DNA from 2 places in the Paraglaciecola aestuariivivens genome. Region 2 is predicted to be linked to the other one. Evidence: predicted binding sites of a transcription regulator. Region 2 holds the regulator's gene; the other holds the start of a gene.
The links. Region 2 encodes FliA, which starts transcription of late flagellar genes. Its sites were predicted from a motif close to CTAAAGNTNNNNNNNNNNNNGCCGATA; they were not measured.
Positions count from the first base shown of each region.

Region 1: a site for FliA is predicted at 13,193-13,219, ahead of ACVCDT_RS14855 (flagellar protein MotY). Genes of this name have one in related genera too.

Region 1 covers NZ_JBRKBA010000012.1:25,140-41,380, reverse strand. The annotation lists gene ACVCDT_RS14915 (1-acyl-sn-glycerol-3-phosphate acyltransferase) at 1-1,058, shown strand, start outside; gene ACVCDT_RS14910 (hypothetical protein) at 1,125-1,355, opposite strand; gene tadA (tRNA adenosine(34) deaminase TadA) at 1,545-2,036, shown strand; gene ACVCDT_RS14900 (hypothetical protein) at 2,060-2,197, opposite strand; gene mltF (membrane-bound lytic murein transglycosylase MltF) at 2,389-3,813, opposite strand; gene purL (phosphoribosylformylglycinamidine synthase) at 4,084-7,974, shown strand; gene ACVCDT_RS14885 (hypothetical protein) at 8,240-8,395, shown strand; gene smrA (DNA endonuclease SmrA) at 8,413-9,003, opposite strand; gene ACVCDT_RS14875 (M1 family metallopeptidase) at 9,109-11,007, shown strand; gene ACVCDT_RS14870 ((2Fe-2S)-binding protein) at 11,080-11,274, opposite strand; gene ACVCDT_RS14865 (peroxiredoxin) at 11,528-12,133, shown strand; gene rnt (ribonuclease T) at 12,439-13,071, opposite strand; gene ACVCDT_RS14855 (flagellar protein MotY) at 13,288-14,127, shown strand; gene ACVCDT_RS14850 (DNA alkylation repair protein) at 14,263-14,904, opposite strand; gene glpQ (glycerophosphodiester phosphodiesterase) at 14,930-15,895, opposite strand; gene gloA (lactoylglutathione lyase) at 15,955-16,241, opposite strand, start outside.
Region 2 covers NZ_JBRKBA010000004.1:167,548-183,788, forward strand. The annotation lists gene flhA (flagellar biosynthesis protein FlhA) at 1-1,790, shown strand, start outside; gene flhF (flagellar biosynthesis GTPase FlhF) at 1,835-3,142, shown strand; gene ACVCDT_RS07665 (MinD/ParA family ATP-binding protein) at 3,139-4,005, shown strand; gene ACVCDT_RS07670 (RNA polymerase sigma factor FliA) at 4,002-4,733, shown strand; gene cheY (chemotaxis response regulator CheY) at 4,789-5,172, shown strand; gene ACVCDT_RS07680 (protein phosphatase CheZ) at 5,206-5,970, shown strand; gene ACVCDT_RS07685 (chemotaxis protein CheA) at 5,983-8,109, shown strand; gene ACVCDT_RS07690 (protein-glutamate methylesterase/protein-glutamine glutaminase) at 8,172-9,287, shown strand; gene ACVCDT_RS07695 (ParA family protein) at 9,386-10,165, shown strand; gene ACVCDT_RS07700 (chemotaxis protein CheW) at 10,162-10,863, shown strand; gene ACVCDT_RS07705 (chemotaxis protein CheW) at 10,888-11,382, shown strand; gene ACVCDT_RS07710 (DUF2802 domain-containing protein) at 11,465-11,875, shown strand; gene metA (homoserine O-succinyltransferase MetA) at 12,056-12,976, shown strand; gene ACVCDT_RS07720 (homocysteine S-methyltransferase family protein) at 13,000-14,058, shown strand; gene metH (methionine synthase) at 14,068-16,241, shown strand, end outside.

The sequences.
Region 1 (16,241 bases), on a different contig from region 2:
ATGATGAATTCATCAGTAGTTTGGTGGCATTTAAGTTTAGTGGCTGGCCGAGCTTTTTGCGACCCATGTTAAAGGCTGTAACTCGTCAATATATTATTAAGCAAAGCAAAAAAATCCATACCTTAAGTGGCTTTCAACGTTTAGTCGAACCTTATATGGAGCGCATGATTGCCACCACTACCCGCAGCTTAACTATCAGTGGCCTAGAACAAGTTGACCTATCTAAAGCGTGTTTATTTATTAGTAACCATAGAGACATAGCTCTAGATCCCGCTTTTGTGAATTGGGCCTTACATTTAAATGGCCAAGATACAGTGCAAATTGCAGTAGGCGATAACCTGTTAAAGAATGCCTGGGTAGCTGATCTTATTCGCTTAAATAAATGTTTTATTGTTAAACGCTCTGCCTCAGACAGACGTGAAAAGTTACAAGCGGCTAAATTATTAAGTGAATATATAGAATTTACCCTAAATACCCAGAGTCAACATATTTGGTTAGCTCAAAGGGAAGGGCGGGCAAAAGATGGCAATGATCTGACTAACCCAGCAATAGTCTCAATGTTGACCCTAAATAAAGCAAAAGAGCAATCCTTTGCGGATTACATCAAGGCACTACGTATTGTACCTGTGTCTATCTCTTATGAATTTGATCCCTGTGACATCAGCAAAGCCCAAGAATTGCAAAAATTAGAGTCTGAGGGAAGTTACGACAAACCCGACAATGAAGATGTGCAAAGCATAGTCAATGGCATTACCGGTAAAAAAGGCCGAGTGCACGTGCATTTTGGCCAAGTCTTAAACCAGGATTTTGAGAATGCCAAAGAAGTAGCGGCAAAAATTGATGAAGAAATTTTAGCTGGCTATCAATGTTTTGCTACCGGCGAAGTGGCAGCACAAATGTTAAACCTCACACAGACAACGCATACTAGCCAAGAATCGGATGGGGATTTGGCCGCAGCTGCAGAATATTTGCAAAGCCGTTTAGCCAAGTTGCCTCAAGCCGAGCAACAAAAGCTATTAAATATGTATGCTTGTGCTTACCTTAAAAAAGCTCAGTAGCCTTTGAATCAACCAAGGATTAGCTTGCTGAGCCAAGTTAGCTAGATTAATCTCTAGCTCTAGATATCAGGCAACTTTATCTTTCTTCAAATCATCAAACTGGCGATTTAAATCATACTTTTCGTCAGTTACGATTTTTTCTAAGGTTGCGACTCTTTCTTGTAAAGTGTTTATTTGGCTTTCAAGGGATTGGGAATGGTTTTCTTGTTCGCTTTGGTTGTTTTGTTTAATGGTTTTGATTAATTCCACCAACGCCCAGCACACAATGCCAACAATAAAAATCGCGGTTAAGTTCATAGGTTTTCTCCTTAACGAGTAAATTATAAAAAAAGTTTATGCTTATGATGATGAATAAGCAAATCTTTGGCCATTATGTTAAATTGTTATTTATCAATGGGTTAGCTAAAAGTTGCGTTAAAATAATTGTAACCTTTAGTGAATTTAACCAATTAAATAACTATTTTAACCACATATTCGATGTAGAGAATGATTTTGAATAACGAACAAGACGAATTCTGGATGCGCCATGCTTTGACCTTAGCGCATAAGGCTAAGCAACAAAACGAAATTCCAGTTGGGGCAGTACTAGTACAAAACAATACCATTATTGGTGAAGGATGGAATCAATCCATAGAGCTCCATGATCCTTCTGCTCACGCTGAAATGCAGGCCATTCGTGCGGCGGGTAAAAAGATTGAAAATTACCGCTTAGTGAATACCAGTTTATACGTCACGCTAGAGCCTTGTTCTATGTGTGCTGGCCTATTGTTGCATAGCAGAATTGAACGACTAGTTTTTGGCGCAACTGATTTAAAAACCGGGGCGGCAGGTAGCCTGTTAGATTTATTGAATGACGAAAGAATGAATCACCAAGTACAAGTTACCCAAGGGGTGTTAGCAAAAGAGTGTGGAGAGATCCTTTCTAGCTTCTTTAAACAGCGCCGAGCAGAAAAAAAGCGACTTAAGTCTGGTCAGTAATAAAATGATAGGGTGATAACAGACTACTCTTCAGTAGATTCAATGATTTGAAAATTCTGACGGCGTTGATTCACTTTTTGATGTGCTCGTTTTAGCAGTTGGCGTCTACGGCTATTGTTGGCCAAACGTATACGATGTAGTTTTGTATGGGGTTTTTTCATCTATCTCCTCCTTTAAAGTTTTTATATATATTTACCTCTTGGTTCTAGCTTAGCGCCCTTATGTGACTAATTTATGACAGCCCTATAGCTTGGCACAAGGCTAACATAAGCTAAGACTAGATTTGAGGTAGTAAGAGTAGTGGGCTCACTTAAGGGCAATTTCAAGTCTTTGCATTAGGTATGAATTACTTTTATTGACCTAAGTTGAGTTCTTCCTGAGTAGTGTCAGTGTTGGCGGTGGTTGCTTCAGAGTCTGTTTCAAGCTCTGAAGCTTGTTGCTCATCTAACCAAACCAGGGTGTCGTAATAGCGCCTAATGTTATCTACATATTGTACCGCTTCATTTCCACGCGCATAGCCATAGCGAGTGGTTTTATAGTATTTCTTTTGTCTAAGCTGCAATAAACGTATTTTTACATCTACCCAAAGATCTGGGTTACCGCCTTGTTTTTGGGTTAACACTCTAGCGTCTTCTAAGTGGCCTAAGCCTACATTGTATGAAGCCAAGGCAAACCAAAGTCGATCTGGGTATTCAATACGGTCGGGAATACGTTTTAAAATACTACTTAAATATTGGGCACCGCCTTTTATACTTTGTTCAGGATCTAGCCTAGAGACTATGCCTAAATCCTTAGCCGTGGCTAAGGTCAGCATCATCATGCCTCTAACACCAGTAACAGATTTGGCATTGGGTCGCCAATGACTTTCCTGGTAGCTCATAGCAGCCAGTAAACGCCAGTCTAAGTCTCCTGAGTACTGCATAAACCAATTTTTATATTTAGGCAGTACTTCTTTTGCTCGTTTTATAAAGGCTCGTGTATCGACATAGTTAAATTGTCTTACATGGCCAAAATACTTATCTTCTAAGGCAGCAAAGGTGCCGTTATTTTGGATCATGCCAAAATATTCGATTAAAGCAGAAAGCAGTGAATCATCGCGGTTTTTGTTTACCGCCCAAGCAATGTCTTGTTCTGGACTAATAGAAAAACCTATGGCTAACTCAGGAAACCGCCTACGCATTAAGGCTAAAATATTTGAATCAGCAACTGTGTAGTCCAACTCTTCGTTAAGCACCATTTCTAGTAACTCTTCCATGTCGCTATCGTCGGTAACTTGCCAACTAAGTTGGTTATATTCTTGCTGCAAGGCTAAAAGAGAATCATGATGGCTGCTGCCAGCAGCAATGACTAACTCACCATTTAAATCGCTTACTGAACGAGGCCAATCTTTGCCTTGTTTAAATACCAGTTTTTCACTCACACTTTGATAACCAGGCCCAAATTTAAATGCCTCAAAGCGCTGTGGGCTAACACTGATCCCTGCTGCTATTAAATCTAAGTGTTGGTTTTCTAACTGAGGAAAAAGCTCATCAAGATTATAATAAGGAAAGACCTCGAGTTTGACCCCTAAATAATCGGCAAACCCTAAGGCTAATTCGTATTCAAAACCTACCGGACCGGTTGCTCCATTATAATAAGTGGTTAACCCATAGGTGGTGCCAACTTTTAATACTCCCGCCTCTAACACTTCAGCCAAGCTAGAACTTTGTTTTATCTCATTACAGCTTGCCAAAACGAGCAGGCAAAATAATACAAACGAACGGGGCAAGTTAATCATGCTTTCCTCAAAATTAGTCAACTTTTGTATTGTGACCAAAATTAACCCATTCATCCAGTGTTTATATTTTGACTATCAAAAAAGTAGACCGTTTGGTCATGTGGAATTGGCGCTAAAGTTATGAATTAAAACAGAATAATTGCATTTTTAAGCTTCGCTAAGCTTATCAATTTGGTCAAATTACCCTATAATCCGCGGCTTAAATTTCCTCTTTTTATCAACCCTTTGTTTTAACAAAATAAAGTGTGTTAGCTATAAGGTAAAATCATTATGTTAGTGCTTCGTGGTACCCCAGCGTTATCCGATTTTCGAGTTGAAAAACATCTGGCTGAATTTGCTGCTCACGGATTAAGCATAGACGCTGTGTATGCTGAATATGTGCATTTTGCCTACGCCACTGACGAGTTATCAGAGCAACAACAGGATATTTTATCTAAATTGCTAACTTATGGGCCTGCTATGCAGCAGCATGAGCCTACTGGCAAACTGTTGTTGGTTGTGCCAAGGCCAGGCACCATTTCACCTTGGTCTTCAAAAGCTTCAAACATTGCCCATAATTGTGGATTACAACAAATTGAGCGAATTGAACGTGGTGTTGCCTATTATGTGCAAAGCAACAGTCTAAGTGATTCACAATGGCAGTTAGTGCAATCGCTTTTACATGATCGCATGACAGAGGTGGTACTAAGTGACCTGACTTCTGCGCAGGCCTTGTTTCAACATAATGAACCAAGCCCACTAACTTCAATAGACATATTAGGTCAAGGCAAAGCTGCCCTAGAGCAGGCTAATCAAAACTTAGGCTTAGCTTTAGCAGATGATGAAGTGGACTATCTATTTGAAAACTTCACGCGTTTGGGGCGCAACCCGAACGATGTTGAATTATATATGTTTGCTCAGGCCAATTCAGAGCACTGCCGCCATAAAATATTTAATGCCGATTGGACTATTGATGGCAAAAAGCAAGCTAAGTCCTTGTTTAAAATGATTAAAAACACCTACGAACAGTGTGGTGAAAATGTGCACTCAGCTTATAAAGATAATGCAGCTGTGATGCAAGGCAGTTTTGCTGGTCGCTTTTTTCCTGATCCCGAAAACAACCAATATCGTTACCATCATGAAGATATAGATATTTTAATGAAGGTAGAAACCCATAACCATCCAACTGCTATTTCTCCGTTTTCGGGCGCTGCTACCGGCTCAGGCGGGGAAATTCGTGATGAAGGGGCAACGGGCAGAGGCTCAAAACCTAAAGCCGGATTGGTGGGTTTTTCAGTGTCGAACTTACGTATTCCTGGATTTACCCAAGCTTGGGAAAAGGACTATGGAAAACCTGCGCGTATTGTCAGTGCATTCGACATAATGATCGAAGGCCCCTTAGGGGGAGCCGCCTTTAACAATGAGTTTGGGCGTCCAAGTATTTTGGGTTATTTCAGAACCTATGAACAACAAGTGCAAAGCTTTAACGGCGAAGAAGTACGTGGCTACCATAAACCTATAATGTTAGCTGGTGGACTGGGTAATATTCGTAAACCACATATTCAAAAAGGCGAGATCACAGTTGGGGCAAAGTTAATTGCTTTAGGTGGACCGGCCATGAATATAGGTTTAGGTGGAGGAGCCGCTTCATCTATGACCTCAGGTCAGTCAAATGAAGATTTAGACTTTGCTTCAGTACAAAGGGGTAATCCAGAAATGGAACGCCGTTGCCAAGAAGTGATAGATAAATGTTGGCAATTAGGAGACGACAACCCCATTCAGTTTATTCACGATGTTGGCGCAGGCGGCTTATCCAATGCCTTCCCTGAATTAGTGAGTGATGGAGGGCGCGGAGGCAAGTTCGAATTACGCAAGGTGCCTAACGATGAAAAAGGCATGTCACCCCTAGAAGTATGGTGTAACGAGTCGCAAGAGCGTTACGTGATGTCTGTCGCCCCTGAAAATTTAGCGCGTTTTGCAGAAATTTGTGCAAGAGAGCGCGCTCCATTTGCAGTAGTAGGTGAAGCAACACAAGAGCCACATTTATTAGTTATTGATTCGCATTTTGATAATCAACCAATTGATATGCCATTAGATGTGCTTTTAGGTAAGCCGCCTAAAATGCACCGCAATGTAGAATCAAAAAGCCTAACTAGCCCAGCTGTTGATACTAGTGTTATGGACATATCTGAGGCGGCGCAGCGCATACTTCACTTGCCTACAGTAGCAGAAAAAACCTTTTTGATTAGCATAGGCGACCGCTCGGTAACTGGCCTAGTAGCACGCGATCAAATGGTGGGGCCATGGCAAGTGCCCGTTGCAGACGTGGCGGTAACAGCTAGTGCCTTTGATAGCTACCAAGGTGAAGCTATGTCTATGGGTGAGCGCACCCCTCTGGCGTTAATTAACTATGCGGCTTCTGCTCGAATGGCAGTCGGTGAAGCCCTAACTAATATAGCGGCAGCCGATATTGGTGATTTAAAACGTATTAATTTGTCAGCCAATTGGATGTCAGCGGCAGGCCACCCTGGTGAAGATGCAGGTTTGTACGAGGCGGTGAAAGCTGTAGGTGAGGAGTTGTGTCCAGCATTGGATCTCACTATTCCCGTAGGCAAAGATTCAATGTCAATGAAAACCACTTGGCAAAATGAGCAGGGTGAACAAGCGGTGACTTCGCCTATGTCTTTGGTGATTACTGCATTTGGTGCAGTGCAAGATATTCGTAAAACCTTAACTCCAGAGCTAAATACCCAAATCGACAACAGCGAATTATTGTTAATCGATTTAGGGCAAGGTCAAAATCGTCTGGGCGGATCCTGTTTAGCCCAAGTTTACCAACAATTAGGTAATAGTGCGCCAGATGTTAATTCAGCCCCCTTGTTAAAAGGCTTTTTCTTAGCCATACAACAATTGGTGCACGAACAGCGTTTATTGGCCTACCATGACCGTTCAGATGGCGGTTTATTTACTACTTTAGTAGAAATGGCCTTTGCCGGTAAAACCGGATTGAATATTGATTTATCAGAGTTAACTGGCTCAGCAATCGAACTTTTATTTAACGAAGAGCTAGGCGCTGTAGTGCAAATTGCAAATGCGGATAAAGCCCATGTATTAAAAGTCTTTGCTCAGCATGGTTTGCAAAATGAAGTGCATTCAATTGGTAAACTTAATCATTCAGACCAGATAATTTTTAGTCAAAATGAGCAAGTGATTCTACAAAATAGTCGGGTTAGCTACCGTCAAATGTGGGCGCAAACCACCAGACAAATGCAAAAGCTTAGAGACAACCCTAAATGTGCAGAGCAAGAATATGAGGCTAAAGCAGATGTCAAAGATCCTGGTTTACATGCAAAGCTAAGTTTTGATGTGAATCAGGACGTTGCCGCCCCTTATATTGCCAAAGGCTTAGCGCCCAAAATTGCAATTTTGCGTGAGCAAGGGGTTAACTCTCATGTAGAAATGGCTGCTGCTTTTGATCGTGCAGGGTTTAACGCAGTTGATGTGCATATGAGTGATATTTTAGCTGGTCGCCTGTCACTACAAGACTTTAAAGGTCTAGTGGCTTGTGGCGGGTTTTCATATGGCGATGTTTTAGGTGCAGGTGAAGGTTGGGCTAAATCCATCTTATTTAACCCCCAAGCGAAAGATCAATTTTCGGAGTTTTTCAACCGCCAAGACACCTTTTCTTTAGGTGTATGTAATGGCTGTCAAATGATGTCTAATTTAAAAAGCTTGATCCCTGGCGCTGAGTTATGGCCACACTTTGTGACCAACCAGTCTGAAAGATTTGAAGCGCGTGTGGCAATGGTAGAAGTACCACCCAGTAATTCAATATTTTTTGCGGGAATGCAAGGTTCACGCATGCCTATAGCCGTTTCTCATGGTGAGGGCAGGGCAGAGTTTGCTTTACCACAAGGTGCAGAAAAAGCAGTACAAGAAGCCAGTGTTGCCCTGCAGTATGTTAATAACTACGGTCAAGTGACACAAAGCTACCCAGCCAACCCCAATGGTTCACCTTTAGGCATAGCAGGACTCACTAGTGCAGATGGCAGGGCTACTATTATGATGCCACATCCAGAACGGGTGTTTAGAACTGTGGCAAATTCATGGCACCCAGCAGAATGGCAAGAAGATAGTGCCTGGATGCGCATGTTTAGAAATGCTCGAGTGTACTTAGCTTAAGAGATAGTGATTAAAGCAATAAAATTAGTTTAATAACATTAAAATTCTGGCTAGTTGATCTTGTTGAGCCTATAGCCAGAATTGCTTTGCTAAACCCAAAGTTTGATGATTATCAAGTTATTTTTTCAAATAAATAATAAACCTCTTGTTTATCAGTAAAATAGTGCTTATGATTGGCTGTTATGTTGACACGGAGTTCAACTTCTGCTTGTTAACTGAGAAAAATGATGTATTTGAAAAAATTAAAAAATAATAAGAGACGCGCATGAATCGTTCAAATAAAGGCTTTGGCTTAGCGGGAGTCTTAGTCACAGTCATTTTACTAATTGTTGCTGCCATTTTTAGTGCTTCGGCGAAATCCGCCCCTACTGCTGTAGAGCTTCCTTTGTCAGCAGTCAATTCTGAGCATATTGCTAGTTAAATAGCCCACTTAGCGGTTTATTTTTTGCCATGCAATTCACGATTGTTGGCTTTGTCTGTTTGATTCTTTTTAATTAAAACATAAACCGCACTATTGCCACCATGTCTTGATTGAGCGGTATAAAAAGCGATGACTTCGGGTATTTGCCGCAACCAATGATTAACATAACTCTTTAATAACCCTTTAAAGGGCTGGCTATGTAAGCCTAATCCATGTTTTATAAGCAACATTCTATGACCAAGTTTATGACTGCTGATTATCTGCGAAAATAAGCCTTGTTGTGCAGATTCAAGTTTAAGTTGTTGTAAATTTAAGACATAGTCGATTTTATACTTGGCCATACGTAAATTTTTAAATACGCCATCCTGAACCCCATCTTGTTTGTAGCTAATATGATCATAGGGATCAATTGGCTTTACCCCTAAATTGGTTAAATAGTTTTCAGCTTTTTGCAGAGACGATTCAATCGCTTGGCGTTTTAATTGTTTAGCAAGGCTATCGGCTTTTGCCTGAGTAAAAACTTTGTCGCTTGGGGCAATGGGGGTTACGTCTTTTAATTCGTTTCTAAATGCTAAAAGTTCATCATCTAAACCATCTTGATTCAACATAGTTACTCCTCGTTACATCAAGGTAAACAATCACTGTGGTTAATTATTTTTATCTCAGTACAATTATGCCACACTTCAGACTTTGTAAAGTTAACAGGTATAAACATGAAAATTACCCATACACTTGGCGCGTTGGCCAGCGTATTTATTTTGGGCTGCTCCCAGTCTACACAACAAGCTAGTAATCACTCCGTTATTAAAGAAAATCAACAAGTTAGTTCAATAAATCAAATTCAAGTTGGCAAAGATTATCACTCTTTTGCCAATCCAGAATCTATTAAAGTGACGCATTTAGATTTAGATCTAAGTGTAGACTTCGAGCAAAAAATCTTAAAAGGTTGGGTAGAGTTAGCCTTAGATAAAGTCAATCCAGACGCCAGTGAATTAGTTCTTGATACCCGTGATTTGAAGATTATTGAAGTCACGGCTTTAGATCAAGCGATTCCATTTACCTTGGCCAAAGCAGATTCATTTTTAGGCGCAGCTTTGACAATAGAGGTGCCCAAAAACGCTAATAGTGTAGTGGTGCATTATCAAACCTCACCTGCGGCCTCGGGTGTGCAATGGCTAACCCCAGAACAAACTGCAGGTAAAAAACACCCCTTCTTATTTACTCAAGCGCAAGCTATTCATGCCCGTAGTTTTATTCCATTGCAAGACTCTCCACAAGTACGAGTCACTTACGATGCTACTATACGCACCCCTAAAGCGCTGTTAGCAGTAATGAGCGCATCAAACGAACCTAATACTCCTAGAGATGGGGTGTATGAGTTTTCTATGCCTCAAGCTATTCCGTCTTATTTAATTGCTTTGGCTGTTGGGGATTTACACTTTAAAGCTATGGGAGAGCGCACTGGGGTGTATTCAGAAAAAGGTATTCTGGACGCCGCTGCTGCCGAGTTTGCAGACACCGAAGAAATGTTAATAGTGACTGAAAAGAACTTTGGGCCTTATAGTTGGGATAGATACGACCTGCTTATTCTGCCGCCTTCTTTTCCATTTGGTGGAATGGAAAACCCTAGACTGTCTTTTATTACCCCAACTGTTATTGCGGGTGACAAAAGTTTAGTTGCGTTAATTGCTCACGAGTTGGCCCATTCATGGTCGGGTAATACTGTGACCAATGCTACATGGCGCGACTTATGGTTAAATGAAGGCTTTACCACTTATTTAACCTATAGAATTATGCAAATGGTATATGGTGATAAACGCTTTGAAATGGAGGCCGTTTTAGGTCGTCAAGACCTTCAAGCCGATATTGAGGCCTTGGCCCCGCAAGACCAAATAATGGCGATAGATTTACGTGGTCGTGATCCTGATGATGTGTTTAGCAATATTCCGTATGAAAAGGGTGCGTTGTTTTTACGTGAGTTAGAAGAAAAAGTTGGCAGAGCAAACTTTGATCAGTTTTTGTTGGGTTACTTTGAACACTTTGCCTTTCAAAGTATTACCACAGATGAATTTATCCAATATTTAGACAATACATTGTTAAAAGAACATGCAGATAAACTGTCTAAAGCTAAGATTAATCAATGGATTTTTGAGCCTGGTATTCCTACTGGTGCACCAAAGCCTGAATCTGATGCCTTTAGTCAAGTAGATAACGCTAGAAATGCTTGGTTAGCCGGTGAGATAGCGGCTTCAGACATTGACAGTCAAGCCTGGGTAGTGCACCAATGGTTATATTTTTTAAATAATATGCCTAGTCAGTTAAGCCAATCACAGTTAGCCGAATTAGATCAGGCCATGCAGTTAACTCAAAGTCAGAATAACGAAATTGCCCATAGTTGGTTACTGATAAGTGTTAATAATTGGTACACACCAGCCTTTACGCGTTTGCATGATTATTTAACGAGCATTGGCCGCAATAAATTAGTTAAACCTTTGTATCGAGCATTGGCAAAAACGCCTGAAGGTAAAATCATGGCGCAAAAAGCCTTTGCTGAGGCAAAAGCCGGATATCATCCGCTTACGGTTAAAGCCAATGAAGCTTATGTTCAATAACTAGATTTTGATTTAAGCAATAAAAAAGCCAGTCAATTTTGACTGGCTTTTTTGTTGTTAATTTTTAAATGCTTAACTGACTTCTTTAAACAAAGATTCGTCTATAACTGCATTATCTATGATCACTTGTGCCATTTGTACACATTTACCACACTGTGTTCCAACGGCAAGGTGTTGTTTTAATTGACGCATATTGCCCACACCGTCTTCTATCACAGCTTTTTTTATGGCTTTGTCGGTGATGCCGTGGCAAACACAAATATACATAAACACCTCATTAATCGTTATGCAAATAAGAATAATTGTTATTTGCATAAAGGTCAAGATGAATAATTAAACAACTCAAGGTAACTTTGTCTTTAATTAAGCTAAAATCCGCTATTTAATGAAATTAATTTAACTTTAAATGTTGTTTTTTAGTGATTTGTACTTATATGTCTTAATTAGAATTCAAACTAGAAATCGTCTTAGGTGTTTTGTTTAAAGCTTAAGATCCCCAACCCTTAAACGGAGAAGTGAAATGAGTGTATTAGTAAGTCGTCCGGCCCCAGATTTTACTGCAGCTGCTGTATTAGGAAACGGAGAAATTGTAGATAGCTTTACCCTAAGCGAAGCAATTAAAGGTAAAAAAGCAGTATTATTCTTTTATCCTCTAGATTTTACTTTTGTTTGTCCTTCAGAGTTAATCGCTTTTGATAAACGTTACGAAGAATTTGCTAAGCGCGGTGTAGAAGTCATTGGTGTTTCAATCGATTCTCAATTCAGCCATAACGCATGGCGTAATACTCCTATTAACGAAGGTGGTATTGGCCCAGTTAAGTACACCCTAGTTGCTGATGTAAAACACGAAATTTGTCAGGCCTATGACGTTGAGCACCCAGAAGCAGGTGTAGCTTTCCGTGGCTCTTTCTTAATTGATGAAGCGGGTAATGTTCGTCACCAAGTCGTAAACGATCTTCCTTTAGGTCGTAACATTGACGAAATGTTACGTATGGTTGATGCACTTAACTTCCACGAAGAACATGGTGAAGTTTGCCCAGCGGGTTGGCAAGAAGGCTCTAAAGGTATGGTTGATAGCCCAGAAGGCGTTGCAAGCTACCTAAGCGAAAATGCTGACAAGCTTTAAAAATTAAAGTTAACACTTAGGCCACCAAAGCTAAGTGTTAAGCGATATAAGGCTTAATAACTTTTAAGCTAAAATTAAATCCTATGATTTTTATCATAGGATTTTTTTTGTTTGCTATTCGTTACTTAGGTCTAATTCCGTGGCTAAAAAAACATTGCAACTATGGGGGGAGTTAATGGTTTTATATTGAAGTAAAGGCTCAGCTGATTTGATGACCTTATCTAAAATTTTCTAGCTTATTAGCCATACGATATATTTATCTGAAAATATAACGGCTGTCCTAATTAAAATTTAATTGCGTATTATTAAGGCTCTGGAGCAGTTTGAAAACCACCTAAGCTTTGCCATTTATTAACTATAAAACAAAATAACTCAGCGGTTTTTTGGGTGTCGTAGAGGGCAGAGTGGGCTTCATTTTGATCAAAGCTTATACCGGCAGCCATACAGGCTTTTACTAAAACGGTTTGGCCTAAGGCTAAGCCAGCTAAAGTTGTGGTATCAAAAGAAACAAATGGGTGAAAAGGACTACGCTTAATCTTGCTACGCTCAATGGCAGCATTAACAAAGCCTTGGTCAAAAGCAGCATTGTGCGCCACTATTACAGAGCGTTGACAGTCGGCTTGTTTTTGTTCTTTTCGAATGTTTTTACATAAATCTTTTAAAGCCTCGGTTTCGTCTAGCGCACCACGTAAAGCACAGTAAGGATCGATACCATTAAAGTCTAAGGCTGCTTTTTCTAAATTGGCCCCTTCAAAAGGAGTTATGTGATAGTGAAAAGTTTTGTCTGGGTGAAAGTAACCATTGGCATCCATTTTGGTTGTGACTGCGGCTATTTCTAATAAAGCGTCACTCTTAGCATTAAATCCCGCGGTTTCAACATCTACTATGACGGGAAAGTATCCTCTAAAACGATTTTTTAATTCTAATGAAACTGACATGGAAACCTTTTAATCTTGTATGAAGGCTAATTATCGCAAGGTTCTAAACCAGTAGCTAGTGTAAATTGCCTAAAGCTTGGGTTAATCCTTTGCAGCTAAATTATAAAGAAATAAATTTAGTTTTAATCTTTTTGGATTTTGGCCGATATACTAGCTAGTAGCGGGGGCTAGTTATTCATGATTAAACAAATTTTCACTTCAACTTTGTGCATTGGCATGTTGTTAATCTCTAACCATGTCGCGGCTGCATTAAGGCAATATAACGCTAATGTTGAAGACTCTATGTGGCAACTTAAAGATGCTAGTCGTTTGCAATGTACTTTAAGCCATACTTTGCCAGGTTACGGTGAAGCCATGTTTAGCAGTATGGCGTCAAAGCAGCTAAATATGGAATTTGAGCTAGATATGTTGCGTTTGCCCAAATCTTATGGCGTTGCTGCGGTTTATTCTGTGCCGCCTAAGTGGATGCCGGGAAAGGTGCAACGCAATATTGCCGATATGACTATTCGTAAACAATACAATGGCGATTTACCCGAACAAGCAGCCTGGACAATGTTATCTGAGCTAGAAAAAGGCTTCTGGCCAACCATTTATTACCAAGATTGGTACAATGAATACGACAAAGTGGCAGTTGGTTTAAATGCCAGTAACTTTGCTAAGCCTTATCAAGAATTTGCCCAATGCGTTGCCAACTTATTGCCTTTCAGTTTTCAAGATATTGCTTACACAGTACTGACATATCAATTTAATAATACTGAACTGACCAAATATTCCCAAAAACGTTTGGCCATGATAGGTGAATACTTAAAAGAAGATACCGACTTAGAATTGGTCTTACTAGATGGATACACCGATAGTTATGGTGGCCGTGCCATCAACAAAGAAATTTCCATTAAAAGGGCACAGAAAATTAAAGATTTCTTTAGCTCTATGGGAGTGTCACCTGAGCGCATAGACATAACTGGCCATGGTGAACGTAGACACGTAGCTGCTAATACCAATGAAACTAGCCGGGCTAAAAATCGCAGGGTAGTGATAAGAATGACTAAGCCCTAAAAGCAGGTTAGTTCTTTGCTAAGCTAAAACTGCCTGACTTAATAGAAAACAATTTATAGCGAGTTTTATGCCCTAAATAAAACTCGCTTTTGGCTAAAAATCAGTATGCCTATCCCTGCTACCAAAGCTCTAAAGCTAGGTCTTTTTCTCCACTTCAATTCTTATAAACTCTGGTAAATAGTTTGGTGTGCAATTTTTGGGGACTTTTTGATTTTTATACAATTTAGTTGTTTCTCCAAGGGCTATACATCTTTGACGGAGCTCGGATTGGTAAATGCCTATTTGCGCCGCGCAAAAATTCATGGCCCATTGAACCACAGGTACTTCATTAGCCATATCTCGCTCTAAGATAGATAACAGCTCTGCACTGTTGTTGGGCGGTGTTTGTCCCATCCAGCGTAAACGCGCCTGATGATACCAATACAAGCGACGTAAAAACGCATTGTTGTGGTTTTGCCATGTTTGCAATAATTCAATTGTGGCTTTGCTTTTCATTAATTGATTGGCCATTAACCAATCTGCTAGCTGACAGGCCTGTTCTTCTGAATGAGACAAAATGTCGGCGGCTAACTGTTCTATTAGGTGTATTTCTAAGCGCTTTTTATCAAAAATTAGTACAGCTAAGAGTCTAGAATTAAGCTGCGCTGTTGCCCATAAATTTAAGCCTAACTGGTGATCTTGTTTGATTGCTTTGGCTTGTTTTTTTATATCCCCTAATTTTACTGTAGCTTGATTAAGTTGCTGACGTAGGGTTTGGCTATCTAGAGTTGATTGCATGGCTTAAGCTCTTTTTTATAACTGATTAATTGGCTAGATGGGTGACCACAGTGTCGGTAAAATCGGTAAAGATCCCATCCACTTTTTCAATTTTAAATAGCATATTTAGCGCCTCTGACGACGAAACATTTTTAGGTAAACTGTCTTTTCTAAAAGTGTAAGGATGAATGCTTAAACCTAGTTCATGGGCTAACTTGCTTAGGCCAGTGGATTGTTGAGTGGGTAAATCCACTAACTGCGGGATCCAAGGGCCAATGCCTTGAGCGACTTTGGCGATTTCTTTTAAGCCTTCAGGGGTAGTTAGATAAGTATAATCATTGCTCGATTCATTCCAGCTGTTGTCGGCAATCAATTGAATAAGTTTTACTTTAGCACCTAATTGCTGACGTAAGCGTTTGGTCTCGTTAAAGTCAAAACACTGAACATACACAGCTTTGCTGGCATCATCGAGTTGATGTGCGCGTAATTTATCTAAAACTAACTGGCTAATATCTACCCCTTGTTTTCTGTGCCAGCTGGGCGACTTAATTTCAGGGTACAAGCCTATGTTTTTGTTAAATTGGCGATTTAATTGGCCGATAAGCTCAATCTGCTCGTCGAAGGTGGCAATACTAAACTCTGCATTGCCTTGATAACGTTTAGCAAATACCGGTGAGCCTTTAGCATTTTTTCGCTCATGCACCTTTAGGGTTTTAAGTTCAGCTAAAGTAAAGTCCAGCACATAAAATCGCCCATCTTTACGCTGTCTGTTAGGAAACTTTAGGGCCACGTCTGTCACAGTTTCTAGGTGAATATCATGTAACACAATTAGCTGCAGATCTTTGCTCACCACAAGGTCTTGTTCAATATAATCGGCACCTTGGGCATAGGCTAAAGTGGCAGCTTCTAAAGTATGTTCGGGTAAATAGCCCGAAGCGCCGCGATGGGCAATCACTAAAGGCTTATAAATAGTTGATTTACTAGCTGCTATTGATGAGTCATTAATTGGCATTACTTGGCAACCCGAGATCAGCATGCATAATCCCATAAAAAAATATTTCATCGTTTGTTTTATTTCCGTTCTATTAATTCAATGGCATATCCATCTGGATCTCGTACAAAAGCGATCACTGTCTGCCCGCCTTTAACTGGCCCTGGTTGGCGATAAAGGTCTCCACCTTTGGCTGTGATTAAGTCACATACTTGGTAAATATCTTCCACTCCAATGGCGATATGACCAAAGGCATTACCATGCTCATAGTCGGTTTTTCCCCAGTTGTAGGTGAGTTCTAATACAGTGTGATCAGATTCCTCACCATAACCTACAAATGCCAGAGTATATTGGTATTCTGAGTTCT
Region 2 (16,241 bases):
GCGACGCGGCAGGAAAGGTAATTCAGGCATTTGGTGAAGTGGTAATTGGCGGAAATTATGCCGTAGGTATAGTGGTGTTTGCCATCTTATTGATCATCAATTTTAAAGTGGTAACCGCAGGTGCAGGGCGTATATCTGAAGTAAGCGCGCGTTTTACTCTAGACGCCATGCCAGGTAAACAAATGGCAATAGATGCGGATCTAAATGCGGGCTTTATTGACGCAGACGAAGCCCGCAAACGCCGCTTTGAAATTACTAGCGAAGCTGACTTTTATGGCTCAATGGACGGTGCCTCAAAATTTGTGAAAGGTGATGCCATAGCCGGTTTATTTATTATGTTGATCAACATAATAGGCGGGTTGTTTATTGGGATCATCCAGCACGATCTAACCTTTAGTAATGCAGTAGAAATCTATACCCTATTGACCATAGGAGATGGCTTAGTAGCACAAATTCCTTCGTTATTGTTATCGGTTGCCACCGCTATTATTGTAACCCGCGAAAACGATTCCCAAGAAATGGGGAGCGAGCTGTCTAAACAATTAGGTAATCCGCAGGCGCTATATATTACTTCAGGTATTTTATTTGTAATGGGTATAGTGCCAGGCATGCCAAACATAGCCTTTTTAGGTTTTAGTGCCTTAGTGGGGGGGTATGCTTATTATTTACATTGGCGTAAACAAAAACTCGCTCAGCAACCAGAAGTGCTTGCCCCTGCAACTAGTCAAAGTCAGCAACCCGCAGAAATCAAAGAGTTGGGTTGGGATGATGTGCAACATGTAGATACCATAGGGTTAGAAGTAGGCTATCGCCTCATTCCTTTAGTGGATAAAGCCCAAGGTGGAGAGTTACTAACCCGTATTAAAGGGGTGCGTAAAAAGCTTTCGCAAGAATTGGGATTTTTAATTCCTCCTGTGCATATTCGAGATAATTTAGATTTAAGCCCAAATAACTACAGCATCTCTATGTTAGGGGTGACTGTAGGCGAAGCAGAGCTGAGCCATGACGATGAACTGGCCATCAATCCAGGCCAAGTATTTGGCAAATTAGACGGAAAAGTCACTAAAGATCCGGCTTTTGGTTTAGATGCGGTATGGATTAAAGCCAGTCAAAGAGAGCATGCTCAAACCTTAGGTTACACGGTAGTAGATGCGGCTACTGTGGTAGCTACGCATTTAAGTCAGCTATTAACCAATAATGCTTATCAATTATTAGGGCACGAAGAAGTACAGCAATTGTTAGATTTGCTAGCTAAAAACAGTCCTAAATTAGTTGAAGGCTTAGTACCAGATATTCTACCGCTAAGTACAGTAGTGAAAGTGCTACAAACTATGTTGTACGAAGGGGTACCAATTCGCGATATGCGTTCAATTGTACAAACCTTGTGTGAGTTTGGACCTAAGAGTCAAGATCCAGATGTATTGGTCTCGGCTGTACGTATCGCCTTAAAACGCCTCATTATTCAAGAAATTAACGGTGGAGCTGCAGAAATCCCTGTTATTACCTTAGCTCCAGAGTTGGAACAAATGTTGCACCAGTCATTACAAGCAGGTGGAGCGGATGGGGCTGGCATAGAGCCAGGGTTGGCAGAACGTCTTCAAGGTTCATTAAATGAAGCCGCTCAACAACAAGAATTAGCTGGCGAGCCAGCAGTATTACTGACATCTGGCATGTTAAGGCCAGTGCTATCGAAGTTTTTAAAACACTCAGTGAATGGATTGCATGTGTTGTCGTATCAGGAAATTCCGGACGACAAACAAATAAAAATCGTCAGTGCAGTGGGTCAATAATCTGACACAAAGTGAATACTTAAGGTGTTACACGAGGAGTAAATATGAAAATCAGACGTTTTTATGGCAAGGACATGCGTGAAGCGCTCAAGCAAGTTAAAGATGAACTTGGTGGAGATGCGGTGATCATGTCAAATAAAAAACATGCTGATGGCATTGAAATAGTTGCGGCTTACGATAAAGAGCCTGAGTCGACTCTTACACCCGCTAGCCAAAAGGTGAATTCGCAGATTGAGTCTAGTGCGCCAACTCCTACTCTAAGTGAAATTATTGGTGACTCTGCCCCTGATAGTTTAAAAGCCTTGCTAGAAAAGCAATCAAAAGCTAATCAACAGTCGGTTAATGAGCAAGCTGCGCCTATACAGGCAGAGCGTTTTGCCAAAAATCCCAGCAGCCAAACCAACTCAACACAATATCAAAGCGAATCCAATGCAATTAAAGAAGTGCGTCAAGAGCTATCTTCATTACGCAACTTATTGCAATTTCAAGTTTCAGGTCTGATTGAACAAGAAAAAAACCGTAAACACCCCATGCACGGCTATTTATTACAAAGATTACAACAAATGGGGATTTCAGAATCTCTGTCAGAAGAAGTGGTGTCTTATGCCCCTGAGTCAGCTGACGAAAGGCAAGCATGGTTATTTTTATTAAAATTATTAGCCAATAAGTTACAAACTAAAGATGACGATATTCTAGCTCAGCCTGGGGTGGTTGCACTGATGGGACCAACAGGTACGGGTAAAACTACCACTATTGCAAAATTAGCGGCCAAAGCTGCGCAGAAATACGGCTCAGACCAAGTAGCTATCATTACGCTAGATAACTATCGAATAGGAGCCTTTGAGCAAATCGCCACTTACGGAAAAATTATTGGTTGTCAGGTAAAACAAGCACAAAACTCTAACGATTTATCAGATTTACTTTATCAATTTAGAAATAAACGTTTAGTGTTAGTTGATACCGCTGGTTTTAGTCAAAAAGATGCTAGACTAATCAAACAGTTAGATACTATAAATCAGAATGCTTGTGTTAATATTCGAAAATATTTAGTGATGCAAGCAAACTGTCAATATCGTGTTATGCAACAAACTATAAATGAATATCGACAGGTTTCTCTGCATGGGTGTATATTGACTAAGTTAGACGAGTGTTACAGCTTAGGAGAAGTAATAAGCGTGGCAATAGAAAACAAATTACAAATTTGTTATTTAACTGATGGTCAACGTGTACCAGAAGACCTACAAGTTGCAAGCACAAAATTTTTGATTACTAGTGCTGCGAAGCTTTATAAAAAATTCGGTTTAATTCATACTAACAGCCATAATGTTAATAAAGCAGCAGTGGCAGTATGATTGAGGACCAAGCGAGTAGCTTAAGAAGAATGAATCAATCTCGATTAATTAAAGTAATAGCCGTGACCGGCGGAAAGGGTGGCGTGGGTAAAACCAATGTTACCCTGAATACTGCGATCTCTCTTGCTCAACAAGGCAAAAGAGTCATGGTGCTAGATGCCGACTTAGGCTTAGCCAATGTAGATGTGTTACTTGGCCTAAGAGTTGAAAAAAACTTATCCCATGTATTATCGGGAGAGTGCACCTTAGATGATGTGTTGGTTGAAGGCCCCTATGGCATAAAAATCGCGCCTGCAACTTCTGGCAGTCAATCTATGACAGAATTAACCCCTACTGAACATGCTGGGTTAATTCGGGCTTTTAGCGAACTACAATCGCAAATTGATGTGTTAATTGTAGATACCGCAGCCGGCATCTCAGATATGGTATTAAGCTTTTCGAAAGCTTCACAAGATATCATGATGGTGGTGTGTGATGAGCCAACGTCGTTAACCGATGCCTATGCATTAATTAAAATTTTAAATAAAGAGCACGGAATTTTTAGATTTAAAATTGTTGCCAATATGGTGCGCAGTATGCGCGAGGGTGACGAACTGTTTTCTAAACTGACCAAAGTAACTAATCGCTTTTTAGATGTGGCATTAGAGTTAGTGGCAGTGGTGCCATTTGACGAAAATGTAAGAAAATCAGTTAGAAAACAAAAAGCCATAGTAGAAGCTTTTCCTACATCACCCGCTTCTATGGCCATTAGACGATTAGCTAAAAAAGCCATGGAGTGGCCCATACCCAATCAACCTGGTGGGCATTTAGAATTTTTTCTTGAACAACTTGTATCTAAAAAAGCAGTGGGCGAAGACAGGTGAACAGTAAAGCTGCGGCTTATCAGCAATTAGCTGACAAGAACGAATTAGTTGAAAGACACGCTTCTTTAGTGAAGCGTATTGCGCATCATCTTATGGCTAGATTACCAGCCAGTGTTTTGGTAGATGATTTAATTCAAGCAGGCATGATAGGCTTATTAGAAGCATCGCGTAATTTTGATGGCAGCAAAGGCGCAAGTTTTGAAACTTTTGCAGGCATTCGTATTCGTGGTTCAATGTTAGACGAAATACGCAAAGGGGATTGGACTCCGCGCTCTGTACATAAAAACGGGCGCGCCATTACCGAAGCAATTAATCAAGTTGAGCGCGAAACGGGACGTGATGCTCGTGATTTAGACGTTGCAGAGAAGCTACAAGTCAGTATTGAAAGCTATCACCAAATGTTAAATGAGGTGAATGCCGGTAAAATCATTGGCATGGAAGATCTAGGAGTAACGGAAGACGTAGTCAGTACAGAGCAAACTAAAGGCTCAGATACGCCTTTTGAAGATTTAGTACAAGGGTCGTTTCAAAAAGCATTAGCCTACGCAATTACTACTTTGCCAGAACGTGAAGCGATTGTTTTGTCCTTATACTATGATGAAGAATTAAATTTACGTGAAATAGGTGAAGTGCTGGATGTGAGTGAATCCAGAGTGAGTCAAATACATAGCCAGGCCATGTTGAAGCTTAAAGCTCGCATGCAATATTGGCGTACAAACGAAAATTAAAATAACAATAAATTGGGTTTTAAGTTAAGCATTAAAACTCTCACCGGAGGTAGTTTTGGATAAGAATATGAAAATCCTAGTTGTTGATGACTTTTCAACAATGCGACGGATTATCAAGAACTTACTTAAAGATCTTGGCTTTACTAATATACAAGAAGCAGACGATGGCAGCACAGCATTGCCTATGTTGCAGCAAGGTGACTTTGACTTTGTAGTAACAGATTGGAATATGCCAGGAATGCAGGGGATCGACCTACTTAGAGCGATTCGTTCTGATGCAAGCTTGAAACATATTCCTGTTTTGATGGTAACTGCTGAAGCGAAAAAGGAACAAATCGTAGCTGCAGCTCAAGCTGGCGTTAACGGTTATGTGATTAAGCCTTTTACCGCCGCCACGCTTAAAGAAAAACTGGCCAAAATATTTGAACGTCTAGGGTAAATTCAGACTCACCTGATTACGAGGAAAGACTGTATGACTGCCTTAAACTCTGCGCCCATTTCTTTAGAAGATGCTAAGAAATTAGTCAGCTTAATTGAAAAGGGCGAAAACCAGCAAGCCAGAGAGCTATTAGACGCTGCTGGCGCCCAAAATTCTATTGAATTATTTGCTGAGGTTGGCAAGTTAACCCGTCAACTTCATGATTCTTTAAATAATTTTCAGCTCGATCCTCGTATCATTAATATGACCAATGAGGAAATCCCCGACGCTCAAACTCGTCTTACTTACGTCATTGAAACCACTGAAGAAGCGGCAAACAAAACCATGGATTTAGTGGATTCTTGTATGCCTATAGCCGAAAAGTTGCAGCAAGGAATTGCTGAAATCGCCCCTGAATGGCAAAAGCTAATGGAAAAAAACTTGCAGTTAGGTGAGTTTAATACCCTAGTTAAACAAGTTGATAGATTTTTAAAAGCCAGTGGTGAAGATTCTGCCACTTTAACTAATTTATTAACCGAAGTGTTAATGGCCCAAGGTTATCAAGATCTTACCGGGCAAGTCATAAGACGAGTCATAGAATTAGTTAAAGAGGTCGAAGACAATTTAGTCTACATGTTAACAGTGTTTGGCAAGGCTGATGCCAAAGAAAAGACAGAGGTCGTTGAAAAACCTAACAAATCTAAGAAAGAAGCCGATAAGGTAAAAGCTGAAGGTCCTATTTTAGATGCCGACAGTAGGGAAGACGTTGCGTCGGATCAAGACGACGTAGATGATTTGCTTTCAAGTCTTGGGTTTTAGAGGTGCTAAATAATGGCTTTTGATGTTGACGAGGAAATACTACAGGACTTTCTAGTTGAAGCTGGAGAGATCTTGGAGCAATTACAAGAACAGCTCGTTGATTTAGAGAATAACCCTGAAGACGCGGATTTACTTAACGCGATTTTTAGGGGATATCATACGGTAAAGGGTGGCGCGGGATTTTTATCGCTCACAGAGCTGGTAGATATTTGTCATGGTGCGGAAAATGTCTTTGATGTTATGCGCAATGGGCAACGCACGCTAACCCCAGAATTAATGGACGTTATTTTACAGGCCACTGACGAAGTGGTAGAAATGTTTGATAATGTTAAAGCTGGCGAACCCCTAGTGCCAGCAGAGCAAAGCTTAATTGATACCTTAACCCGATTAAGTCAACCTGAATCAGCAGATGAAGCCAGTTCAGCCCAAGCGCAACCCGAGGTGACTGAAGCCCCAGTTATTGAGGCTGAAAAAGACCAATCAAAAGCCACAGGTGATTCGGAAGATTTTAGTGAAGATGAATTTGAAGCCCTGTTAGATGAATTACATGGTGAATCTGCGCCTGGTAAATCTAGCACAGCTTCGCAGGCAGACAGCCAATCTTCAGATGAAGATATCAGTGATGATGAGTTTGAAGCCTTACTTGACCAGTTGCATGGCAAAGGCCAATTTAGTGCTGAAGAAGCCAGTGACAATCAGCCTAGCTCTACAGCTGCACAAGAAAGCCCAGATACTTCAACAAATGACGACATCACTGATGATGAATTTGAAGCGCTATTAGATGAATTGCATGGAAAAGGTCAAGGGCCAGCTAAACCTGAACCTAAAGCCGCAGCCAAAGCTCCAGAAGCGCCTAAAGCTGAATCACCTAAAGCGTCAGCTCAGCCAGCCAAGCCGATAGAAAAGCCTGTTGAAGCCAAACCAATAGCGGCCAAGAAAGAAGAAAAGAAAACCGCTGTTGCACCACAAGCTGAAACCACAGTTAGGGTAGACACTAAACGTTTAGACCAAATTATGAATATGGTGGGCGAACTGGTTTTAGTCAGAAACCGTTTGTTAAGTTTAAGCACCAATGTGAATGACGAAAGCATGGCCAAAGCCATAGCAAATTTGGATGTTGTCACCGGTGACTTGCAAGGTGCGGTTATGAAAACCCGCATGCAACCCATTAAAAAAGTGTTTGGACGTTTTCCTCGTGTTGTGCGCGACTTAGCTCGTACCCTAAAGAAAGAAATTACCTTAGAGCTTGAAGGTGAAGAAACAGATTTAGACAAAAATTTAGTTGAAGCGCTTGCTGATCCCCTAGTGCATTTGGTCCGCAACTCAGTGGATCACGGCATTGAGATGCCAGAAGAGCGCAAGGCTGCCGGTAAACCAACTATGGGCACTGTTAAGCTATCTGCTTCGCAAGAAGGGGATCATATACTGCTGACCATAGTTGATGATGGCAAAGGCATGGATCCTGAAAAGTTAAAAGACATAGCTATTTCAAGAGGTGTGTTAGATGCCGATTCTGCCGCTAGAATGACAGATGTTGAGGCGTTTAACCTTATATTTGCCCCAGGCTTTTCTACCAAAACCGAAATATCAGAAGTTTCTGGTCGTGGTGTGGGCATGGATGTGGTTAAAACCAAAATTAATCAGTTAAATGGCTCGGTTAATATAAATTCTAAACTTGGTGAAGGCACTACTTTAGAAATTAAAGTGCCCCTTACTTTAGCCATTTTACCTACCTTAATGATTGTAATTGGTGATCAAACTTTTGCTTTGCCTTTAGGCTCAGTTAACGAAATTATTAACGTTGATATGCAAAAAACCAATACAGTTGATGGACAATTAACTATGATAGTGCGCTCGAAGGCGATACCACTATTTTATTTACGTGAATGGTTGTCTAAAGGTAAAGTTGAGATTGATAAGTCTAAAGGTCATGTGGTGGTAGTACAAATTGGCACCCAACAACTAGGCTTTGTGGTGGATGCATTAATTGGACAAGAAGAAGTGGTGATAAAACCACTAGATGAATTGTTACAAGGTACACCAGGCATGGCGGGAGCAACCATTACCAGTGACGGTGGAATTGCCCTAATTTTGGATGTACCTGGACTATTAAAGCGGTACGCCAACAAAAAATCTTAGTCGGGCGGTGTTATAAAACGCCTAGAAATATAATAAGTTTAATAAAGGTTAAATAGGCGAGAATGGCTTACAAGGTTTTAATTGTTGATGATTCAACTTTTTTTCGCCGCAGAATAAAGCAGATACTTGAAGAAGATACTGAGTTAGAGGTAGTGGGAGAAGCCAAAGATGGCGAAGAGGCGTTAGCACTAGTAAAATCGTTAAACCCTGATGTTGTAACCATGGACGTAGAAATGCCGGTAATGGATGGAATTACGGCCGTCAAAAACATCATGGCCTACAAAACTGTGCCAATTATCATGTTTTCATCTTTGACCCATGAAGGGGCGCAATCTACTTTTGATGCCTTAGATGCTGGGGCGGTAGATTTTTTACCGAAAAAATTCGAAGATATTGCTCGTAATAAAAAAGATGCGGTGACCTTATTGCAAAATAGGGTGAAAGCTTTATGTAGCAAACAAGCCTCGCAGAATAACGATTATAGTCAACCCAAATCATCCGCTTTGTCTGCTTTGCGTAGGCGTGCACAAATTGAAAAAGTCACTAAAGCTGCAGACGTTGTTGCAAATACTGTTAACCAAAGTTCATTGCCATCTGGCAAGTGCGGCTGTATTGGCATTGGTACCTCAACGGGTGGGCCTGTGGCCATCCAGCAAATCTTAACCAAGCTACCGGCTGATTTTCCTGTGCCAGTGGTATTGGTGCAACATATGCCCGGTACTTTTACCCAAGCTTTTGCTAAACGCTTAAATGAACTGTGTGAAGTTAAAGTAAAAGAAGCCGAAAACGGCGATATTTTACAAGCAGGAACATGTTATTTAGCACCTGGTGGAAAACAAATGACCTTAGAAGGTCGTCCTAGCCAACCAAGGGTTTTGATTTCTGAGCCTGAAAAATTTCCCCGTGAAACCTATAAGCCCAGCGTAGATGTGACCTTTGAGTCACTTGGCAACGTTTATGGCGGCAATGTGTTAGCCATTATTCTTACTGGCATGGGGACAGATGGCAAAGATGGTTGTAAATCATTAAAAGACAAAGGCGCCAAAATTTGGGCTCAAGATGAAAAAAGCTCGGTTGTATATGGCATGCCAGCTGCGGTGACCATTAACAAAATTTCAGAAGCAAGTTTTGACATTGTTGAGATGGCAAATCAAATCAAAAAAGAAATTTTAGCTTAGTGATAGTGGAGTAATGGGGTGACTGAATTAATTGAAGGGTATGAACGAAAGAAAACAACATTTCTTTCAGTCTGCCAATCAGTGTATTGGGTGATCCTGTGAAAGTTTGGACAGTTGCTAATCACAAAGGTGGCGTAGGTAAAACCACTACTACTGTGACTATGGGCGGGTTGCTCGCACAGGCTGGCCATAAAGTCATTCTTATTGATACCGACCCGCAAGCATCCTTAAGTTATTATTTTGGGATAGATGCAGAGACGCTCACCAGCAGTTTGTATAATGTTTTTGTGGCGGGCAAGTCGCTTAGCAAAGAGCAATTATTGAATTGTTTGCAACCTACAAGTTTAGAGTCTTTGTATGTCTTACCTGCTTCTATGGCCCTGGCTACCTTAGACAGAAAGCTAGGTACGCAGTCGGGTATGGGATTGATTCTAAAACATGCTTTAGGGCTTATCGCAGACGAATTTGACTATGCTATTTTAGATTGTCCTCCTGTGCTTGGAGTCTTAATGATCAATGCATTGGCGGCATCTGACAGAGTGATTATTCCAGTTCAAACAGAATTTCTAGCCCTAAAGGGCTTAGACAGGATGCTGAACTCTATGCAAATAATGCAAAAATCCTTGGCGACACGCTTTAAATATACCATAGTCCCTACTATGTATGATAAAAGGGTAAAAGCTGCCACAGGCTCATACAGCACCCTAAAACGTACACACCAAGGACATGTTTGGGGAGGGTTAATTCCTATAGACACGCGATTTAGAGACGCGAGTCAGGCGCAAAGTCCCCCTTCGGTTTATGCGCCAAAATCCAGAGGCGTGTTTGCCTATGCAAAACTCTTAACCTATTTACAAAGTTTGGACAAAGAACTGTGAGTCAAAGCCCTTTTGCTAATGAAGATGTAATGGAAGATTATATGTCAGCGCTTTTGACTGACGAGCCCATTATTGAAGAAGCACAACGCCAATCGGTTGAACAACTTCTTAATACCGCGCCTTCTGTTAGGTCTGAGCCTTTTGAGCCCGCCCCAAAGAAAGCGATTGAAGTGGTTAAAGTTCTTGAGCCACAAGTCGAAAACAACAATAAGGTCAAACAAAAGCCAAAATCGATCATAAAGCCAGTTATTCCCACTGAGGAGTTTCAAGTTTTATTATTTGAAGTGGCGGGTATGACCTTAGCAGTGCCATTAATGGAGTTAGGTGGCATACACAAACTGCAAAATACCAGTCCAATATTTGGTAAGCCAGCCTGGTTTAAAGGCGTATTATTGCACCGAGATGAAAAGTTTAGCGTTGTAGATACAGCCAAATGGGTGATGCCAAAAACTTCAGTCGATAAGCTGGCAGACTCGATAAATTATCAATACCTTGTACTCTTAGGAGAAAGTGGTTGGGGATTGGCTTGTGAAAGCTTAGTGACCACTGAAGTACTTTTACCAGAGGATGTAAAATGGCGAAATGTTGAAAGCAGTCGCCCTTGGTTATCTGGCATGATAAAAAAGAAAATGTGTGCCTTGGTTAACGTACAACAGATGATTAGTATGTTAAGCCAAGGTTTAAGCAGCAACGATTAGCCCATTGAGGCCGGAGCATTAGGAATGAATGACCTTAGAGATTCAAGCAATACATTAGCTGCAAATGGCGATGAAGTTTTGCAGTGGGTAACCTATAAATTAGGTGATGAAACCTATGGCATTAACGTAATGCAAGTGCAAGAAGTCTTACGTTATACCGAAATTGCACCTGTTCCTGGTGCCCCTGATTATGTGTTAGGTATTATTAATTTAAGAGGTAACGTTGTTACAGTTATTGATACCCGCTCGCGTTTTGGTTTACCTTCTTCTGATATTTCAGATAGCACACGTATAGTGATCATTGAGTCAGAAGATCAAGTTGTTGGAATTTTGGTAGATAGCGTGGCTGAAGTGGTGTACTTGCGCTCTTCTGAAATAGACAGCGCGCCTAATGTAGGCACAGAAGAAAGCGCTAAGTTTATTCAAGGGGTAAGTAATAGAGATGGTGAATTACTGATCTTAGTTGATTTAAATAAATTACTCAGCGACGATGAATGGAACGAAATTACCAACATTTAAAACTCATGTTTATGCAGTTTAACCAGATAGTTGGTGAATTTTACTTGGCAATTAATGTGGCACAGAACCACAAGAGAACTTTATGAGCCTTACTCTGCTGTTAAGCCTATTTGCTATTTGTTTGTCTATTGGATGTGTTTTAGCCATAAAAAGCCTTAGACAAAGCTTGCGCGAAAGCCAAGGAAAAATCGAGCTGCAACAAACTAAACTCGAACAGTTAAACAATCACAACACCCAATTAAATCACGAGTTGCACGAAATGCGCAGCGGAAACTTTGGCCTAAGTAAACGCTTAAAAGCATTAGTGCAGGATGTGGAAAAGCTACAAGCTGCCCAGCAAAGCCTAGCAGAGCAAGATCCACAAGTGCGCTTTTACAGCAATGCAGCCAAATTGATCAATCAAGGCGCAAGCATTGAAGACGTGATGCAAGAATGCGGTATTCCATCAGCAGAAGCAGAATTGTTATTTAATTTGCATCGCGGTTCTAAATAACCCTCACCAATTTTCCTCTTAACGTCAGCTACTGGCGTTGATTTAGATTTTGTCTTATACAGATTTCATATAAAAGTTATATCACATACTAATTCTTTTAGACGTCTAGACGTAAAGATGTTGACATTTGCTAGGCGATAAGCCAAATTTAAAACCATCACTTTTTGCCTTGGAGCCATTATGCCTATTAGAATTCCAAGTAACTTGCCTGCTCAAAATGTGCTTAACAATGAGAATATCTTTGTTATGGATAGTCAACGTGCTGCGACGCAAGATATTCGACCTATGGAAGTGGGCATTTTGAATTTGATGCCCAATAAAATGGAAACCGAAGAACAGTTTTTACGCTTGTTATCCAATACACCGCTACAAATTAATATCGATTTAATTCGTATCGATAATCAGGCACCTAAAAATACCCCAGCTGCTCACATGGACAATTTTTATGTGGAGTTTGATGATATTGCCAGTAAAAAGTATGACGGATTAATAGTAACAGGCGCACCTTTAGCCCATTTAGCGTATCAAGATGTGAAGTATTGGGACAAAATGACAGTGATCATGGACTGGGCTCGCAGGCATGTGCAGTCAACCTTGTTTTCTTGCTGGGCCGCACATGCTGCTATTTATCATTATTTTGGTAAAAATAGAGCGCTTCGTGAGCATAAGTTAAGCGGAGTGTATAAACACTTTGTGCAAAATGAACATGATGAACTGTTACGTGGTTTTGATTCAGAGTTTTATGCTCCTCAGTCTAGATATGGTGAAATTAGCCTAGCGGATTACCAAGCTATACCCCAATTAAATGTTTTGGCTAAATCACAGGAAGGTGGGGCTTATATTATTGCCTCAGAAGATAAACGTTTGGTTTTTGTGACTGGTCATCCTGAATACGATGCACAAACGCTCAAACAAGAATACCTAAGAGATTTATCAACTAATGCTCAACCACAAATCCCAGTAAACTATTTCCCTGATGATGATCCAAATAAACCGCCAGTGATTAATTGGCGCGCCCATGGCAGTTTGTTATTTACTAATTGGCTTAACTATTATGTTTACCAAACCACGCCTTATGATTTAACCCAGTTGTCAGACTAGCCAAGCCGAATTAAGGAAAAACATTGACTCACACAACCGCTAACCAACAACTATTAGATGCCGCAAAAGAGCGGATATTATTATTGGATGGCGCTATGGGCACCATGATCCAAGCGCATAAGCTAGAAGAGCAAGATTATCGTGGCACCCGCTTTAAAGACTGGCACACAGATGTTAAGGGCAATAATGATCTGTTGGTGTTAACCCAACCTAAGATTATTTATGATATTCATTGCGCTTATTTAGCGGCAGGTGCAGATATCATAGAAACCAACACCTTTAATGCTACCTCTATTTCTATGGCGGATTATGCCATGCAATCATTGGCTAAAGAGATCAATATTGAAGCCACTAAATTAGCCAAACAAGCGGCCGAAAAATTTACCCAACAGACCCCAGAGAAACCCCGTTTTGTGGCTGGTGTATTAGGGCCAACCAGTCGCACTGCGTCAATTTCTCCTGATGTGAACGATCCGGGTAAACGTAATGTGACCTTTGATGAACTAGTAGAGGTGTATATTGAAGCCACCCAAGGTTTAATCGAAGGGGGGGCCGATCTCATAATGTTAGAAACCATTTTTGACACCTTAAATGCCAAAGCGGCACTTTTTGCTATTCAAGAGGTGTTTGAATCAATGCAAATTTCTTTACCTTTGATGATTTCTGGCACCATAACCGATGCTTCTGGGCGAACGTTATCTGGACAAACAGCCGAAGCTTTTTACTACTCACTGAACCATGTTAAGCCGTTTTCTTTTGGCTTAAATTGCGCACTGGGCCCCGATCTTTTGCGCCAATACGTAGAAGAAGTATCGCAAGTGGCTGAGTGCCTAGTGTCGGCTCATCCTAATGCAGGCTTACCTAACGAATTTGGCGAGTATGATTTAGAAAGTGATGAAATGGCCGAGCATATTAAAGAATGGGCGGCGTCGGGCTTAGTCAATATAGTGGGGGGGTGCTGCGGTAGCACCCCAGAACATATTGCGACTATGGCAGAGGCGGTGAAAGGCTTTGCCCCGCGAAAAGTCGTTCAACAAGAAATCAAATTGCGTCTTTCTGGTTTAGAGCCATTTGTACATTAAGGAGCCAAGATGCATAGCCTAAATAATGATGATTCAAGTCAAGCCTCAGCTAATTTTATTAACGTTGGTGAACGCACCAATGTCACTGGCTCAGCTATTTTTAAACGGTTAATTTTAGATGGCGACTACGAAAAAGCCTTAGATGTTGCCCGCCAACAAGTTGAAAATGGCGCACAAATCATAGATGTGAACATGGATGAAGCCATGTTAGATTCTGAAGCAGCTATGACGCGCTTTTTGAATTTAATCGCTTCAGAGCCCGATATTTCTCGGGTTCCTATCATGATTGACTCATCAAAATGGTCAGTTATAGAAGCTGGCTTAAAGTGTGTGCAAGGCAAGGCCATAGTGAATTCTATTAGCCTAAAAGAAGGTGAAGAAAGCTTTTTAGCACAAGCCAAATTATTAAAACGTTACGGCGCTGCCACTGTAGTCATGGCTTTTGATGAAAAAGGCCAAGCTGATACCGAAGAGCGCAAAGTAGAAATCTGTACTCGCAGCTACCAATTGTTAACCGAAAAAATAGGTTTTGCCCCGCAAGATATCATTTTTGACCCTAATATTTTTGCGGTAGCCACTGGCATAGAAGAACACAATAATTATGCCTTAGACTTTATTAACGCTACTAGACGAATACGTCAAACCCTGCCTCATGTACATGTTTCTGGCGGCTTATCTAATGTGTCGTTTTCGTTTCGTGGCAATAACCCAGTTCGCGAGGCTATGCACTCAGTATTTTTATACCATGCAATCAAAGCAGGTATGGATATGGGCATAGTGAATGCTGGGCAGTTAGAGGTTTATGATCAAATTCCTGTTGAGTTAAAAGATGCAGTTGAAGATGTGATTTTAAACCGACACGACAACGCCACAGATAAATTATTAGAGCTAGCACCCAAGTATCAAGGGGGCGGTAAAGCTCAGGTTAAAGATAACCTTGAATGGCGAAGTCTTCCGGTAAATAAACGTTTAGAACACGCACTGGTGCGCGGCATCATGGACTTCATCGTAGAAGATACCGAAGCGGCAAGGCTAGAAGCAGATAAACCCCTGCAGGTCATTGAAGGGCCATTAATGGATGGCATGAATGTAGTAGGGGATCTATTTGGCGAAGGTAAAATGTTTTTACCTCAGGTGGTTAAGTCTGCCCGTGTGATGAAAAAAGCTGTGGCTTATTTAAACCCCTATATAGAGCTTGAAAAAGACCAAGGCAGCAGCAATGGCAAAATTTTATTAGCCACGGTTAAAGGGGATGTACACGATATAGGTAAAAATATTGTTGGGGTTGTACTGCAATGTAATAACTTTGAAATTATCGATTTAGGGGTAATGGTGCCCTGTGCAAAATTATTACAAGTCGCAAAAGATGAGGAAGTGGACATTATTGGCTTGTCTGGCTTAATTACCCCATCCTTAGATGAAATGGTGCACGTTGCTAAAGAAATGCAGCGACTGGATTTTGAGTTGCCGCTTTTAATTGGTGGTGCCACTACCTCTAAGGCTCATACTGCGGTAAAAATTGAGCAAAATTACCAGCATCCAGTGGTATACGTGCCGAATGCCAGCCGTGCGGTAGGTGTGTGTCAAAGACTGATTACTGCCCAAAATAGGCAAACCTTTGCGGCAGAGTTGGCGGCAGATTATCAAAAATTGCGCGAGCAACATGCCAAAAAACGCCCTCGTACTCAGCCTATTTCATTAGCCCAAGCACGTGCCAATAAGTTCAGCTGCGACTGGCAAAGTTATCAACCGCCAGTACCTAATAAACTAGGGATCACGCCTATTTCAGTGACCCTGTCAGAACTGGTGAATTATATTGATTGGACCCCATTTTTCTTAACTTGGTCATTAGCAGGCAAATACCCAAGGATTTTACAAGACGAAGTGATAGGCAAAGAAGCGCAAAACCTTTTTGCCGATGCACAAGCTATGCTTAAAACGCTTTGTGAAGATTTAACCCTTAAAGCTTCTGGCGTGATGGGAATTTTCCCTGCAAACAGTGTGCAAGATGATATTGAAATATACGCAGACGAAAGCCGTCAGCAGGTAGTGCAGGTCGCCCATCATTTGCGCCAGCAAACCGCAAAACCTAAAGGCGCTAATTATTGTTTAAGTGATTTTGTAGCGCCAAAAGAGTCGGGACAAGCCGATTATTTAGGGGCCTTTGCAGTTACGGCCGGTAC